One region of the Friedmanniella luteola genome, then DNA from elsewhere that is predicted to be linked to it. Evidence: predicted binding sites of a transcription regulator. Region 1 holds the regulator's gene; each other region holds the start of a gene.
What was found. Region 1 encodes HrcA, which represses chaperone genes, less so after heat shock. Its sites were predicted from a motif close to TTGGCACTCGNNNNNNNCGAGTGCCAA; they were not measured.
Positions count from the first base shown of each region.

Region 2: groL (chaperonin GroEL) is a predicted target of HrcA. The motif match lies at 1,121-1,147, and genes of this name have one in related genera.
Region 3: groES (co-chaperone GroES) is a predicted target of HrcA. The motif match lies at 3,617-3,643, and genes of this name have one in related genera.

Region 1 is NZ_LT629749.1:3,090,297-3,095,183, forward strand. Features, by position in the region: gene BLT72_RS14565 (16S rRNA (uracil(1498)-N(3))-methyltransferase) at 1-275, opposite strand, end outside; gene dnaJ (molecular chaperone DnaJ) at 307-1,482, opposite strand; gene hrcA (heat-inducible transcriptional repressor HrcA) at 1,495-2,508, opposite strand; gene BLT72_RS14580 (MBL fold metallo-hydrolase) at 2,612-3,514, shown strand; gene BLT72_RS14585 (substrate-binding domain-containing protein) at 3,603-4,634, shown strand; gene BLT72_RS14590 (LON peptidase substrate-binding domain-containing protein) at 4,877-4,887, opposite strand, start outside.
Region 2 is NZ_LT629749.1:628,826-633,712, forward strand. Features, by position in the region: gene BLT72_RS02945 (glycoside hydrolase family 3 protein) at 1-1,033, shown strand, start outside; gene groL (chaperonin GroEL) at 1,305-2,936, shown strand; gene BLT72_RS02955 (dipeptidase) at 3,119-4,303, shown strand; gene BLT72_RS02960 (copper homeostasis protein CutC) at 4,300-4,887, shown strand, end outside.
Region 3 is NZ_LT629749.1:3,660,415-3,665,301, reverse strand. Features, by position in the region: gene tsaD (tRNA (adenosine(37)-N6)-threonylcarbamoyltransferase complex transferase subunit TsaD) at 1-548, shown strand, start outside; gene BLT72_RS17205 (class I SAM-dependent methyltransferase) at 610-1,788, shown strand; gene BLT72_RS17200 (metallophosphoesterase) at 2,028-3,539, shown strand; gene groES (co-chaperone GroES) at 3,753-4,049, shown strand; gene groL (chaperonin GroEL) at 4,076-4,887, shown strand, end outside.

The DNA.
Region 1 (4,887 bases):
CCCTTGGCCAGCGCCTGCACGGCGACGACGCGCAGGGCCCGGTCGGGCGCGTCGAGGTGCTCGACCACCCGCAGCGTCAGCCCGGCCTTGGACGCGGCGGTCACCTCGGCGCGGACGCCGCGACCGCGGCCGTCGGCGACGAGCACCTGCTCGCCGGCGCCGATCCGGCGGACGACGGCGGCGTGCCGGCCCTCGTCACCGCCGAGCTCCAGCACCGCGCCCACCGCGGGCCGCGGGTCGGCCAGCGTCTCCAGCAGGAACAGCGGCGCGGTCACGACGTGCTCCCGGCCCCGTCGCCGACGACGGTCACTGCCCGGCGAAGGCGTCCCGCAGGCGGCCGAAGACGCCGCGGCCGTGCTTCTGCACGGTGCCCTCGGGGCCTGTCTCGCCGCGCAGCTCGGCGAGCTGGCGGACGAGCTCGCGCTGCTCCTCGTCCAGCCGGCTCGGGGTCTGCACCAGCAGCGTGACGCCCATCTGGCCACGGCCGTTGGACCGGAGCCGCGGCACGCCCTTGCCCTCCAGGGCGACGCGGGTGCCGGACTGGGTGCCGGCCGGGACGGTGACCTGGACGCTGCGGTCGGCCTCGTCGGCGTCCTCGAGGTCGGCCTCGAGCGTGGCCACGGACACCTCGGTGCCGAGCGCGGCCGCCGTCATCGGGATCTTGACGACCACCTCGAGGTCGTCGCCCTCGCGGCGGAACACCTCGTGCTGGGCGACCGCCAGCTCGACGTAGAGGTCGCCGGCCGGGCCGCCGCCGGGGCCCACCTCGCCGTGCGCGGCGAGGTGGATCCGGTTGCCGGTGCTGACCCCCGCCGGGATCTTGACGTTGATGGTGCGCGACGAGCGGATCCGGCCGTCGCCCGAGCACTCGACGCACGGGTTGGGGATGACCGTCCCGTAGCCGCGGCAGGTGGGGCACGGCTGGGTGGTGCGGATGTCGCCGATGAACGAGCGCTGGACGTGGGTCACGTCGCCCTGCCCGTGGCAGGTCCGGCAGGTCTCGGGCTCGGAGCCCTCCGTGGCGCCCGAGCCGCTGCAGCGCGGGCAGAGCACGGCGGTGTCGACCTGGAGCGGCTTGGTGGTGCCGAAGGCGGCCTCGGCCAGCTCGAGCGACAGCCGCACCAGGGCGTCCTGGCCGCGCCGCACCCGGGAGCGCGGGCCGCGGGTGGTCTGCTGCCCGAACATGGCGTCGACCAGGTTGGTGAAGTCGAAGCCGCCGGCCTGGCCGCCGAAGCCGCCGCCCCCGCCGAAGCCGCCCATCCCGCCGCCGAGCGGGTCGCCGCCGCGGTCGTAGAGGTCGCGCTTCTTCGGGTCCTGCAGCACCTCGTAGGCCTCGGCGACCTTCTTGAACCGGTCGCCGGCGTCGGCCTCCGTGGCCACGTCGGGGTGCAGCTTCATGGCCAGCTGGCGGTAGGCCTTCTTGATCTGCTCCGGCGTCGCGTCCCGCGTGACGCCGAGGATCTCGTAGTAGTCAGAGCTCATGGTGTGGGGTGATCATCCTTCGGAGAGGAAACGGCCTACGTAGCGGGCGACGGCACGCACCGAGGCCATGGTGGAGGGGTAGTCCATCCGGGTGGGGCCGACGACGCCCAGCGTGGCGAAGATGTCGAGCTGGCTGCCGTAGCCGCTCGCGACGACCGACGTCGACTGTAGTTCCTTGTACGGGTTCTCCTGGCCGATGCGCACGGTGACGGCGTCGGCCGTGGTGGCCTCGCCCATCAGCTTGAGCAGCACGACCTGCTCCTCCAGCGCCTCGAGGACCGGCTTGACCGTCGTCTCGAACTCGGCGCCGTAGCGGGTGAGGTTGGGCATGCCCCCGACGACCATCCGGGTGGAGGTCTCGCTGCTGAGCATCTCGAGCAGGGTGGCCGCGGCCACCTGGCCGATCGCGCCGAGCTCGGGCGGCAGCTCGTCGACCAGCGCGCTGAGCCGCGCGGCCGCGACGGACGACGGGTGGCCGACCGTGGCGGCGTTCAGCTGGGCGCGCAGCGACGCCAGCGTCTCGGTCTCGTGGTCGGGGAGCTCCAGCGCGCGCTGCTCGATCCGACCGGTGGAGGTGATGAGGATGAGGAGCATCCGCGAGCTGGAGAGCGAGACGACCTCGACGTGCCGCACCGTGGAGTGGCTGAGGGTCGGGTACTGCACGATCGCCACCTGCTGGGTGACCTGGGCGAGCAGCCGCACCGTGCGCAGCAGGACGTCGTCGAGGTCGGCCGCGCCGGAGAGGAAGGTGTGGATGGCCTTCTGCTCGGCCGGCGACAGGGGTTTGACCGTGCCGAGCCGGTCGACGAAGAGCCGGTAGCCCTTGTCGGTGGGGATCCGGCCGGCGCTGGTGTGGGGCTGGGTGATGTAGCCCTCCTCCTCCAGCGCGGCCATGTCGTTGCGGACGGTGGCCGGGGAGACGCCGAGGTCGTGCCGCTCCACCAGGGCCTTGGAGCCCACCGGCTCCTGGCTGGACACGTAGTCGGTCACGATGGCGCGCAGCACCTCGAGCTTGCGGTCGTCCATGTCCCCTCCTCGTGTCGGGTCGCGGGCGGTCGGCGGTGCGGGCGTCGGACGCCCGCGCGCGGCCGGGTTGGCACTCAGATGGCCAGAGTGCCAGTCTAGCGGGATGGACCAGCAGCCGACGGCAGGCCAGCCCCGGCAGGGCGGCGCGGCCCCGCCGTTCTCGCTCGGCCCCTGGCGGGAGGTGGCCGAGGGCGTCCTCGTCTGCGTAGCCGAACCCGACGCCGTGAACCTGGGCCTGGTGCTGGGCCGCACCGGAGCCCTCCTCGTCGACACCGGCTCGAGCCCGGAGCAGGGGGCCGCGGTGCGGGCCGCGGTGGCCGCCGCGACGGACCTGCCCCTGGTGGGCGTCGTCGTCACCCACGCCCACCCCGACCACGCGTTCGGGCTGGCCGCCTTCGGTGACGTGCCCACCCTGGGCCACGAGACCCTGCCCGCCGCGCTGGCCTCCGCGGTCTCGGCGGGGGCCGCCCGGGCCCTCGGCGTCGACCCGGCGGCCCTGGCGCCGCCCGCGCGGGAGATCGCCGTCGCCGTGGCCGTCGACCTCGGCGACCGGCGCGTCGAGGTGGCCCACCTCGGGCCGGGGCACACCGAGGGCGACCTCGTGGTCGTCGTCCCGGACGCCGACCTGCTGTTCGTCGGGGACCTCGTCGAGTCCGCGCCGACGCCCGAGACGGCGGCCCCGTGGTGGGGTCCGGACAGCGTGCCGCACGCCTGGGGCGCCACCCTGGACGGGGTGATCGGGCTGATGACCGCCGGCACCCGGGCCGTGCCGGGGCACGGCGACCTCGTGGACCGCGAGTTCGTCTTCGGCACCCGCGGCCGGGTGGCCGCCGTCTCCGGGGAGCTGACCCACCTGGTCGAGTCCGGCGTGGCGGAGGCCGACGCGCTGGCCCGCGGCAGCTGGCCCTACCCCGCCGAGCACGTCGCCGGCGCCGTGGCCCCCGGGTACGCGGCGCTGGCCGGCCGCGGCGTCAAGGGCACCCGACCGACGCTGCCGCTCGCGTGAGCGTCCCCCCGCCCCCCACGGGGTCAGACTGGGTGCCGGTCGGGACCGGCGCACGTCCCGACCAGCCAGCAGGAAGGGGCGGACGACGATGGGCCGGGTGACGGTGAAGACGCTGGCGGCGACGCTGGGCGTCTCCCCCGCGACGGTCTCGAACGCCTACAACCGCCCCGACCAGCTCTCCCGCGAGCTGCGCGAGCGGATCCTGGCCACCGCCACCGAGCTGGGCTACGCCGGCCCCGACGCGGCGGCCCGGACCCTGCGCGTCGGCCGCTCGGGCGCCGTCGGGGTGCTGCTGACCGAGCAGCTCTCCTACGCCTTCTCCGACCCCTTCGCCGTGGAGTTCCTCACCGGGCTGAGCGAGGTCGTGGAGCAGCACCAGACGAGCGTGCTGCTGATGCCGCTGGCGTTCTCCGAGCAGGGGCCCGACGTCACCGCGATCCAGCGGGCCAGCATCGACGCGCTCACGATCATGTGCCTGCCGGAGCAGCACCCCGCGGCCGCCGTCGCCCGCGCCCGCGGCATCCGCTTCGTCGGCACCGACATCCGCGACGACCCGGAGGCGTCCTGGGTGGCCATCGACGACCTGCGCGGCGGCGTGCTGGTGGGCGAGCACCTGGCCGCGCTGGGTCACCGCGACGTGGCGGTGCTGGTGGAGCGGAACGCCCCGGCCGGCCGCGAGGTGGTCGAGCTCGACCCGGCCGAGGTCACGTTCCTCGACTACGCCTCCCGGCTGCGCGGGCTGCAGCAGAGCCTGCCCGGCCGGATCACCCTGGTCTCCGGCGGGCACAACGCGCTGGCGTCCGGCGCCGCCGCCGCCCGCGCGCTGATGCAGCGGCCGGAGCCGCCGACGGCGGTGGTCGGCCTCAGCGACGTGCTCGCCCTGGGCGCGCTGACGGCGCTGGCCGAGCTGGGCGTCGACGTCCCCGGCCGGGTGTCGGTGTGCGGCTTCGACGACATCGCCGACGCGGCGGCCCGGGACCTGACCACGGTCCGGCAGCCGATCCGCGAGCGGGGCCGCCAGGTCGGCCGCCTGCTGGTGGACGCCGACGCCGCGCCGCGCCAGGTCCTGCTCCCCATCGAGCTGGTCCAGCGAGCCTCGACGGGGCCCGCCGCCCGCTGAGTCACCAGCCCGATCCTGCACCCGCGGCCTGACCGCACCGTCGCCTGAGCTGGTCGACGGCGCTTCGACGAGCTCAGGGAGCGCGGGTCGAGCACGGCGAGCGGGTCACGGCGCCGCCGACCAGGCACCCGGATCTCGCGCCGCTGTCCGGACGACCGGACGGGCAGGACACGCTCCTCGTCCTGCCCGGGAGGGAGGAGGACAGGGGGCCCGAGCGAGATCCGCGACCGAGCGGAGCGAGGTCAGAATTGCA
Region 2 (4,887 bases), 2.3 Mb from region 1:
GGAGTACCACCTGGCGCCCTTCCGGGCGGCGCTCGAGGCCGGGACGTCGCAGATCATGCCGTACTACGGGATGCCCGTCGGGACGGACTGGGAGGAGGTCGGCTTCGCCTTCAACCGCCCGGTCATCGCGGGGCTGCTCCGTGACGAGCTGGGCTTCGACGGGATCGTCTGCACCGACTGGGGCCTGATCACCGACAAGTCCTTCGCCGGCGAGCCGATGCCGGCCCGGGCCTGGGGGGTCGAGGAGCTGAGCCCGCCCGAGCGGGTGGCCCGGGCGCTGGCGGCCGGCGTCGACCAGTTCGGCGGTGAGAGCTGCCCCGAGCTCGTCGTCCAGCTGGTCCGCTCCGGCGCCGTCACCGAGGAGCGTCTCGACGTCTCCGTCCGGCGGCTGCTGCGGGAGAAGTTCGTCCTCGGCCTCTTCGACGCCGACCCGCTGGACCTGAACCACGCCCTCGCGACGATCGGCCGGGAGGACTTCGTCGCCGCCGGCGGCGCGGCGCAGCGGGCCTCGATCACCCGGCTGACCGCTGCGGCCGACGGGCCCGGGTCGCTGCCGCTGGCCGAGGGCCTGGCCGTCTACGTCGAGGGCTTCCGCACCGACGCGGCGTCCCGGCTGGGCCGGCTGGTGGACGACCCGGCTGACGCCGACGTCGCCGTGCTGCGGCTGGCCGCCCCCTTCGAGCCGCGGCCCGGCCGCTTCGAGTCGATGTTCCACGCCGGCTCGCTGGCCTTCGCGCCGCCGGAACGGGACCGGCTGCTGGCGATCTGCGCGGCCGTGCCCACCGTCGTCGACCTCTACCTCGACCGGCCGGCCGTGGTGCCCGAGCTGGCCGGCGCCGCCGCGGCCCTGCTGGTGGACTACGGCGCCTCCGACGACGCGCTGGTCGACGTCCTCACCGGCCGGGCGCAGGCCCGGGGTCGGCTGCCCTTCGACCTGCCGTCCTCCGTCGAGGCCGTCGAGGCCAGCCGGAGCGACGTCCCCTTCGACACCGCGGACCCCCTGTTCCGGTTCGGCGACGGCCTGCAGGACTGATCGTCACACGTCGTCCGCCGCGCGGTCGTGCACAGCGGGGGAGGGGTGCCTGGGGTGCGGCCTTGCCCGCCGCGGTGCCCGGGGGTGTTTGCACTCGCCAGGGGAGAGTGCTAAACATTGATTAGCACTCTCCTCGTGAGAGTGCCACCTCTCTGAGCGTGTGAGGCCTCCTGTGGAGGTCGTCCGTCGCGGGCACCTGCTCAGGGATCACCACTAGCAGCCATCGAGCCGGCGGTCCCGCCGCCGGCGCGCGGGAGGACTCGCCGAGAACATGCCCAAACTGATTTCGTTCAACACCGAAGCACGTCGCGGGCTCGAGCGTGGGATGAACATCCTCGCCGACGCCGTGAAGGTCACCCTCGGCCCGAAGGGCCGCAACGTCGTGCTCGAGAAGAAGTGGGGCGCCCCCACGATCACCAACGACGGTGTCAGCATCGCCAAGGAGATCGAGCTCGAGGACCCCTACGAGAAGATCGGCGCCGAGCTCGTCAAGGAGGTCGCCAAGAAGACCGACGACGTCGCGGGCGACGGCACCACCACCGCCACCGTGCTGGCGCAGGCGCTGGTCCGCGAGGGCCTGCGCAACGTCACCGCCGGCGCCAACCCGATGGCCCTCAAGAAGGGCATCGAGAAGGCCGTCGCGGCCATCGTCGAGGAGCTGGCCAGCACCGCCGTCGACGTGGACACCAAGGAGCAGATCGCCGCCACCGCGTCGATCTCCGCCGGTGACCCCACCGTCGGCGAGATCATCGCCGAGGCGATGGACAAGGTCGGCAAGGAAGGTGTCATCACCGTCGACGAGTCCAACACCTTCGGCCTGGAGCTCGAGCTCACCGAGGGCATGCGGTTCGACAAGGGCTACATCTCGCCCTACTTCGTCACCGACACCGAGCGCATGGAGACCGTCCTCGACGACCCCTACGTGCTGATCGTCAACTCGAAGGTCTCGAGCCTCAAGGACGTCCTGCCGCTGCTGGAGAAGGTCATCCAGGCCGGCAAGCCGCTCGTCGTCATCGCCGAGGACACCGACGGCGAGGCCCTGGCCGCGCTGATCGTCAACAAGATCCGTGGCACCTTCAAGTCCGTCGCCGTCAAGGCCCCGGGCTTCGGTGACCGCCGCAAGGCCATGCTCGGCGACATCGCCATCCTCACCGGTGGTCAGGTCATCTCCGAGGAGGTCGGCCTCAAGCTCGACGGCGTCGGGCTGGAGCTGCTGGGCCAGGCCCGCCAGGTGCTGGTCACCAAGGACGAGACCACGATCATCGAGGGTGCCGGCGACTCCGACGCCATCGCCGGGCGCGTCAGCCAGATCCGCGCCGAGATCGACAACTCCGACTCCGACTACGACCGCGAGAAGCTGCAGGAGCGGCTGGCCAAGCTGGCCGGCGGCGTCGCCGTCATCAAGGTCGGTGCGGCCACCGAGGTCGAGCTCAAGGAGCGCAAGCACCGCATCGAGGACGCCGTGCGCAACGCGAAGGCCGCCGTCGAGGAGGGCATCGTCGCCGGTGGTGGCGTGGCCCTCGTCCAGGCCGCCGCGAAGGTGTTCGAGACCCTCGAGCTCGAGGGTGACGAGCAGATCGGCGCCCAGATCGTCCGCGTGGCCGTCGAGGCCCCGCTGCGCCAGATCGCCATCAACGCCGGCCTCGAGGGTGGCGTCGTGGTGGAGAAGGTCAAGTCCCTCCCCGTCGGTCACGGCCTGAACGCCGCGACCGGGGTGTACGAGGACCTCCTCGCCGCCGGCGTCCCGGACCCGACGAAGGTCACCCGTTCTGCCCTGCAGAACGCGGCCTCCATCGCGGCCCTGTTCCTCACCACCGAGGCCGTCATCGCCGACAAGCCGGAGAAGGCTGCTCCGGCCGGCGGCGGCGACCCGTCCGGTGGCATGGGCGGCATGGACTTCTGAGTCCAGCCCCACCCGCACCACCAGCACGACAGACCGAGAGGCGGTCCCCCGACGGGGGCCGCCTCTCGGCGTCTTCGAGGGCCTCACCCGGCGCCGCGACGAGCGACCGGTCGGCCGCCGCAGGGTCCCCGGGCCTGCCGCTAGGGTGCAGCCCAGGACGGTCGGGCAGGGAAGGGGTTCGCGTGAGCGCACTGCGTGTGGTGGACGGGCACAACGACCTGCCGTGGGCGATGCGGGGGGTGGGCTACGACTTCGACGCCGTCGACATCGCGCAGTCCCAGCCGCAGCTGCACACCGACCTGCCGCGGCTCCGTGCCGGCTCGCTCGGCGCCCAGTTCTGGTCGGTGTTCGTGCCCTGCTCGCTCCGCGGGGACGCCGCGGTCACGGCGACGCTGGAGCAGGTCGACGCCGTCTACGACATGGTGCAGCGCTACGTCTCCGACCTCGCCCTGGTGACCAGCGCCGACGGGCTGGCGGCCGTGCTGGACGACCCGTACCTGATCGGCAGCCTGCTGGGAGCCGAGGGCGGGCACTCGATCAACAACTCCCTCGGCGCGCTGCGCACGCTGTACCGGCTGGGCGTCCGCTACCTGACGCTGACCCACAACGAGAACACCGACTGGGCCGACTCGGCCACCGACGAGCCACGGCACGGCGGGCTCACCGCCTTCGGCCGCGAGGTGGTGGCCGAGATGAACCGGATGGGGATGCTCGTCGACCTCAGCCACGTCGCTCCGACGACGATGCGGCAGGCCATCGAGGCCAGCGAGGCGCCGGTCATCTTCAGCCACTCCTCGGCCCGCGCGGTCTGCGACCACCCGCGCAACGTGCCCGACGACGTGCTCGCCTCCCTGGCCGGCAACGGCGGCACCTGCATGATCACCTTCGTCCCGACCTTCGTCAGCCCGGCCGTCCGCGCCTGGGCGCTGGAGGCCGAGCAGGTCGCCCGCTCCGAGGGGCTGGACCCCCGCGACCTGACGGCGATGGACTCCTTCTGGGGCCGCTACGCCGTCCCCCGGCCCAGCTCCACGCTGGCCGACGTCGTCGCCCACCTGGAGCACGCGCGAGAGGTGGCGGGGATCGACCACCTCGGGCTCGGCGGCGACTACGACGGCGTCGGCGTGCTGCCCGAGGGCTTGGAGGACGTCTCCTGCTACCCGGCCCTGCTGGAGGCGCTGCGGGCGAAGTCCTGGTCCGAGGAGGACCTCGCGAAGCTGGCGTCGGGCAACATCGTCCGGACCTTCCACGACGCCGAGGCCGTCTCCTACCGGCTGCGCGACGAGCGGATGCCGTCGATCGCCACCCTCGCGTCCCTGGACGGGACCCCGGCCCCTCGACCGGGTCAGGGGGCGGGGAGCACGTCGTGAGCGGCCTGCTCGAGGTCATCGCCCGGCACGCCGCGGACGCGGAGCGGGCCGAGGCCGGGGGTGCGGACCGGGTGGAGCTCGTCGGCACGATGGAGCACGACGGGCTCTCGCCCGAGCCCCGGCTGGTCGAGCAGGTCCGGGCCGCCACCACGCTGCCCGTGCGGGCGATGCTGCGGCTGCGCGAGGGCTTCGGCACCGACGGCGGCGAGGTCGCCCACCTCAAGGGCCTGGTGTCGGCCTACGAGACCGCCGGGGCCGACGGGCTGGTGCTCGGCTTCCTCAACGCCCACACCGAGATCGACGTCGAGGTGGTCACCGAGGTGGTCGCCGACGCCCGTCCCGGCTGGACCTTCCACCGGGCGGTCGACTCCTGCATCTCCACCGACCGGGCCTGGCGGGAGCTCCGGAACCTGCCGGGCCTGGACCAGGTGCTGACCGCCGGCTCCGCGCGCGGGGTCAGCGAGGGCCTCGACGAGCTGGTGCAGCGGGCCCGGGGCGACGCGTTCGCGCGGGCGACGATCATGGCCGGCGGCGGGCTGCTCCCCGAGCACGTGCCGTGGCTGGCCCGGGCCGGAGTCCGCGCC
Region 3 (4,887 bases), 570 kb from region 1:
CCGGGGAGGCCTACGACAAGGTCGCCCGGGTGCTCGGGCTGCCCTACCCGGGCGGGCCGGTCATCGACCGCGCCGCCACGGGCGACCCGCGGGCCATCGCCTTCCCCCGCGGGCTGACCGCGAGCAAGGACCAGGAGCGGCACCGCTTCAACTTCTCGTTCTCCGGCGTCAAGACCGCGGTCGCCCGCTGGGTGGAGACCCGGCAGCGTCACGGGGAGGACGTACCGCTCGCCGACGTCGCCGCCAGCTTCCAGGAGGCCGTCTGCGACGTGCTCAGCGCCAAGGCCGTCGACGCCTGCCTCGCCACGGACACCCCCGCCCTGCTCATCGGCGGCGGGGTCGCCGCCAACAGCCGGCTGCGGGCGCTCCTCGAGGAGCGCACCGCCGCGCACGGCATCGAGCTGCGCACGCCGCGGCCGGCGCTGTGCACCGACAACGGGGCGATGATCGCCGTGCTCGGCTCGGAGATCGTCACGGCCGGCGGCCGGCCCTCCGGGCTCGACATCGGCGCCGACTCCTCGCTCCCGGTCCAGACCATCCTGCTCTGAGGTCCGCGTCCCCACCGCCTCGGCCGACCGGCCGCGCGCCCGTCCGGGAGATGATGCGCGGGTGACCGCACCCGCGCTGCCCCCCGGGCTGACCGCCGAGGCGCTGGCCGACGCGGTGGCCGAGCCGGACCCCGACGGGCTGGCCGCCGCCACCCGGCTGCGGGCGGCGCACGGGTCCGCCGTCGGGGCCGCCGCCCTGCACCAGGCCTCGCTGCGCCGGCGGGCGCGGCAGAAGTTCGGCGATCGGGCGGCGACCCTGTTCTTCACCCGGGACGGCCTCGAGCAGGCGACGCGGCCGGCCGTCGCCGCCCACCACGCGGCCCGGCTGGTCGCCGCAGGCGCGGCCCGCGTGGTGGACCTGGGCTGCGGGATCGGGACCGACGCCCTCGCCTTCGCGGACGCGGGGCTGGAGGTCGTCGCCGTCGAGCGCGACCCCGGGACGGCCGCGGTCGCCGCGGCCAACCTGGGGGAGCGGGGGCAGGTGCTGTGCGCCGACGCCGAGGCGGTGGCGGCCGAGCTCCTGACGCCCGGCACCGCCGCCTTCTGCGACCCCGCCCGGCGCAGCGGCAGCGGTCGGCTCTGGCGGGTCACCGACTTCACCCCCTCGTGGGACCTCGTCACCACACTGCTCGCCGGCGACCGGGTGGCCGGGGTCAAGCTCGGACCCGCCCTGCCGCACACCCTGGTGCCGACGACGGCCGAGGCCGAGTGGGTGACCCACGACGGCGACACCGTCGAGGTCGGGCTCTGGGCCGGGCCCGGCGCCCGGCCGGACCTCGACGTGGCCACGCTGCTCCCGGGCGCCCGGCTCGAGGTGCCGCGCCCCGGGCCCGGCCGGCCGGCCGAGCCGCTGCCGGTCGGCCCGGTCGGGCGCTACCTGTTCGAGCCGGACGGGGCGGTGATCCGGGCGCGGGGGGTGGGCCCGCTGGGCCGCCGACTCGGCGCCCACCTGCTGAACCCCGAGATCGCCTACCTCAGCGGCGACACCGCCGAGGAGACCCCGTTCGCCACCGCCTTCGAGGTGCTCGACGTGCTGGGCGCCGGGGAGAAGACGCTGCGCCGCTGGGTCCGCGAGCACGAGGTCGGCACCCTCGAGATCAAGAAGCGCGGCGTCGACGTCGACCCGGCGGTGCTGCGGCGACGGCTCGCGCCGCGCGGCCCGGGACGGGCGACGCTGGTGCTCTCCCGGACGCCGTCCGGGGCCGTCGCCCTGGTCGTGCGCCGGCTCGGCCACGGCTGACGCCGGGCGGCCGGGGAGCGTCCCGGGCCGGGCCGGGCGTCCGGAGGTGCCCCTCCGGCACGTGAGGTTGACCACACCCCGAGCTGGACGGGCCGCCCCGCCAGGCGCGCGGTCAGGGGCGACGACAGGGGGAGCCGCCCTCCAGCCGGCTGGGCCGTTATCACAGGTGCATCGATTCGTGACTTTCTCGTTATGCTTCGGGCGAATCGTACGGGGGGGCAACCTCGACTAGGAGCCCGATGAACACGCAGCACGCACCATCGACCAGACCTGCCAGGGTCCGTCCGGCCGTCGCCGTCGGCGTCGCCGGGCTGCTGGCCCTGACCACCGCCGCACTCGTCCCGGCCACCGCCACCGCTGCCACGCCGGCCCCGAGCTGCTCTGCGTTCAACGACCCGGTGTACACCGTGGTCAAGCCGAGCAACGGCGCCAGCCTCACCACCCCGTGGACCGGCGAGGCCGACAAGGCCGCGGCCGCGGGCTACACCGAGGACCAGGGTGTCGCGTTCCGGGCGTCGACCGTTCCCGGACCCGGGCTGGTGCCGGTGCACCGGATGTACCGGTCCGACCCGCAGGACTACATCTTCACCCGGTCCACCACCGAGCTGGTCTCGGCGGCCCAGCGGTTCGACTACGACGACCAGGGCGTCACCTTCTACGTGTCCAAGGTCGGCTCGGACTGCCTCAAGCCCGTCGAGCGCTTCCGCAAGGGCACCCTCCACCGGCTCGCCGCCAGCGCGGCGCGGCAGGCCGCGCTCGAGGCGGACGGCTGGGAGTACGAGAACGTCGCCTTCTACGCCGCGTCCGCCAGCGGCGCGGAGGAGCCGGCGACGCCGACCACCCCGACGCCGCCGCCCACCACGACGCCGGGAACGGCCGGAGCGTTCAGCTTCGCGATCATCCCGGACACCCAGAACGAGGTCCTGGCCAGCGGGGACCGCCGGCTGACGAACCGGAACCAGTGGCTGGCGCGCCAGAAGGACCTCGCCTTCGTGGCCCAGACCGGCGACCTGGTCAACTGGGACACCCCGGACCACCGGCAGATGGCGATGGCGAAGAACAGCATGGACGTCCTCGAGGACGCCGACATCCCCTACACGGTCTCGGTCGGGAACCACGACACGATGGCCACGGGCGTCGGCGGCTCGGCCCGCGACCCGCAGAACACCCGCGCCCTGCAGCGCGACACGTCGACGTTCAACAGCTACTTCAAGGCGAGCGACTTCGGCGCCGTGGCGGGGACGTACGAGTCGGGCAAGGTCGACAACGTCTACTCCACCTACTCCGCCGGCGGGCTGCAGTGGATGGTGCTGAGCCTGGAGTTCTGCCCGCGCCCCGGCGTGGTCGCCTGGGCCAAGAAGGTCGTGGCCTCGCACCCGGACCACAACGTGCTGATCAGCACCCACAGCTACCAGAACGGCGGCGGCGGGCTCGACGGCAGCAACCAGGGCTACGGCGACACGAGCGGCCAGCAGCTGTTCGACCAGCTCGTCAGCCAGTACCCGAACATCAAGATGGTCTTCTCCGGCCACGTCGGGCTGGCCCAGCGGGCCCGCGTCGACACCGGCAAGAACGGGAACAAGATCTACTCGTTCCTGACCACGATGCACGACGGCGTGACCAACCCGGTCCGGATGTTCGACGTCGACCCGGCCGACGGCACCGTGTCGACCCGCATCTACGCCCCGCTCACGGGCACCACCTGGGGTGCCTACACCCAGACCCTGACGGGCGTGCAGTTCGTCCGCTGACCCCGCGCCGCTGCTGCGGCGCCGTGACGACCGACGGGTCGGCCCCCCGGGGGCCGGCCCGTTCGTCGTCCCCGCTGCTGGCACTCCACCAGGCCGAGTGCTAACCTCGCCATTGGCACTCTCCCCTGGAGTGTGCCAACGGACGGGACGGCACCGCGACGACGTCTCGACCACTCCTCCCGAACATCCCACACTCGTGAAAGGGGTTTGGACGTGGCCACCACGATCAAGCCGCTCGAGGACCGCATCCTCGTTCAGCCGCTCGAAGCAGAGCAGACCACCGCCTCCGGCCTGGTCATCCCCGACACCGCCAAGGAGAAGCCGCAGGAGGGCAAGGTCATCGCGACCGGACCCGGCCGCGTCGACGACAACGGCAACCGCGTGCCCCTCGACGTCGCCGAGGGTGACGTCGTCATCTTCAGCAAGTACGGCGGCACCGAGGTGAAGTACGACGGCAAGGAGCTGCTGCTCCTGAACGCGCGCGACATCCTCGCCGTCGTCTCCAAGTAGCTCGAAGAGCAGCAGAGGAACAGACCATGGCAAAGATCCTCCAGTTCAACGAGGAGGCCCGCCGCTCTCTCGAGCGCGGCGTCGACACCCTCGCGAACACCGTCAAGGTCACGCTCGGCCCGAAGGGCCGCTACGTGGTGCTCGACAAGAAGTGGGGCGCTCCCACCATCACGAACGACGGCGTGACCGTCGCCCGTGAGGTCGAGCTCGACGACCCCTACGAGAACCTCGGCGCGCAGCTCGCCAAGGAGGTCGCCACCAAGACCAACGACGTCGCCGGTGACGGCACGACGACGGCCACGGTGCTCGCCCAGGCGCTCGTGCACGAGGGCCTCAAGGCCGTCGCGTCCGGCGCCAACCCGATCGGCCTCAAGCGCGGCATCGACGCGGCGGTCGCCGCTGTCGTCGAGCGCCTGCGGGAGAACGCCCGCGAGGTGCAGACCACCTCGGACATGGCGAGCGTCGCCACCATCTCCGCCCGCGACGAGGTCATCGGCGAGCTTATCGCCGACGCCTTCGACAAGGTCGGCAAGGACGGCGTCATCACCGTCGACGAGTCCAACACGATGGGCACCGAACTCGAGTTTACCGAGGGCATGCAGTTCGACAAGGGCTACCTCTCGCCGTACTTCGTGACCGACGCCGAGCGGATGGAGGCCGTCCTGGACGACCCCTACATCCTCATCAACTCGGGCAAGATCTCCTCGATGACCGAGCTGCTGCCGCTGCTCGAGAAGGTCATCGGCGCCTCCGGCACGCTCTTCATCGTGGCCGAGGACGTCGACGGCGAGGCCCTGTCCACCCTCGTGGTGAACAAGATCCGCGGCACCTTCACCTC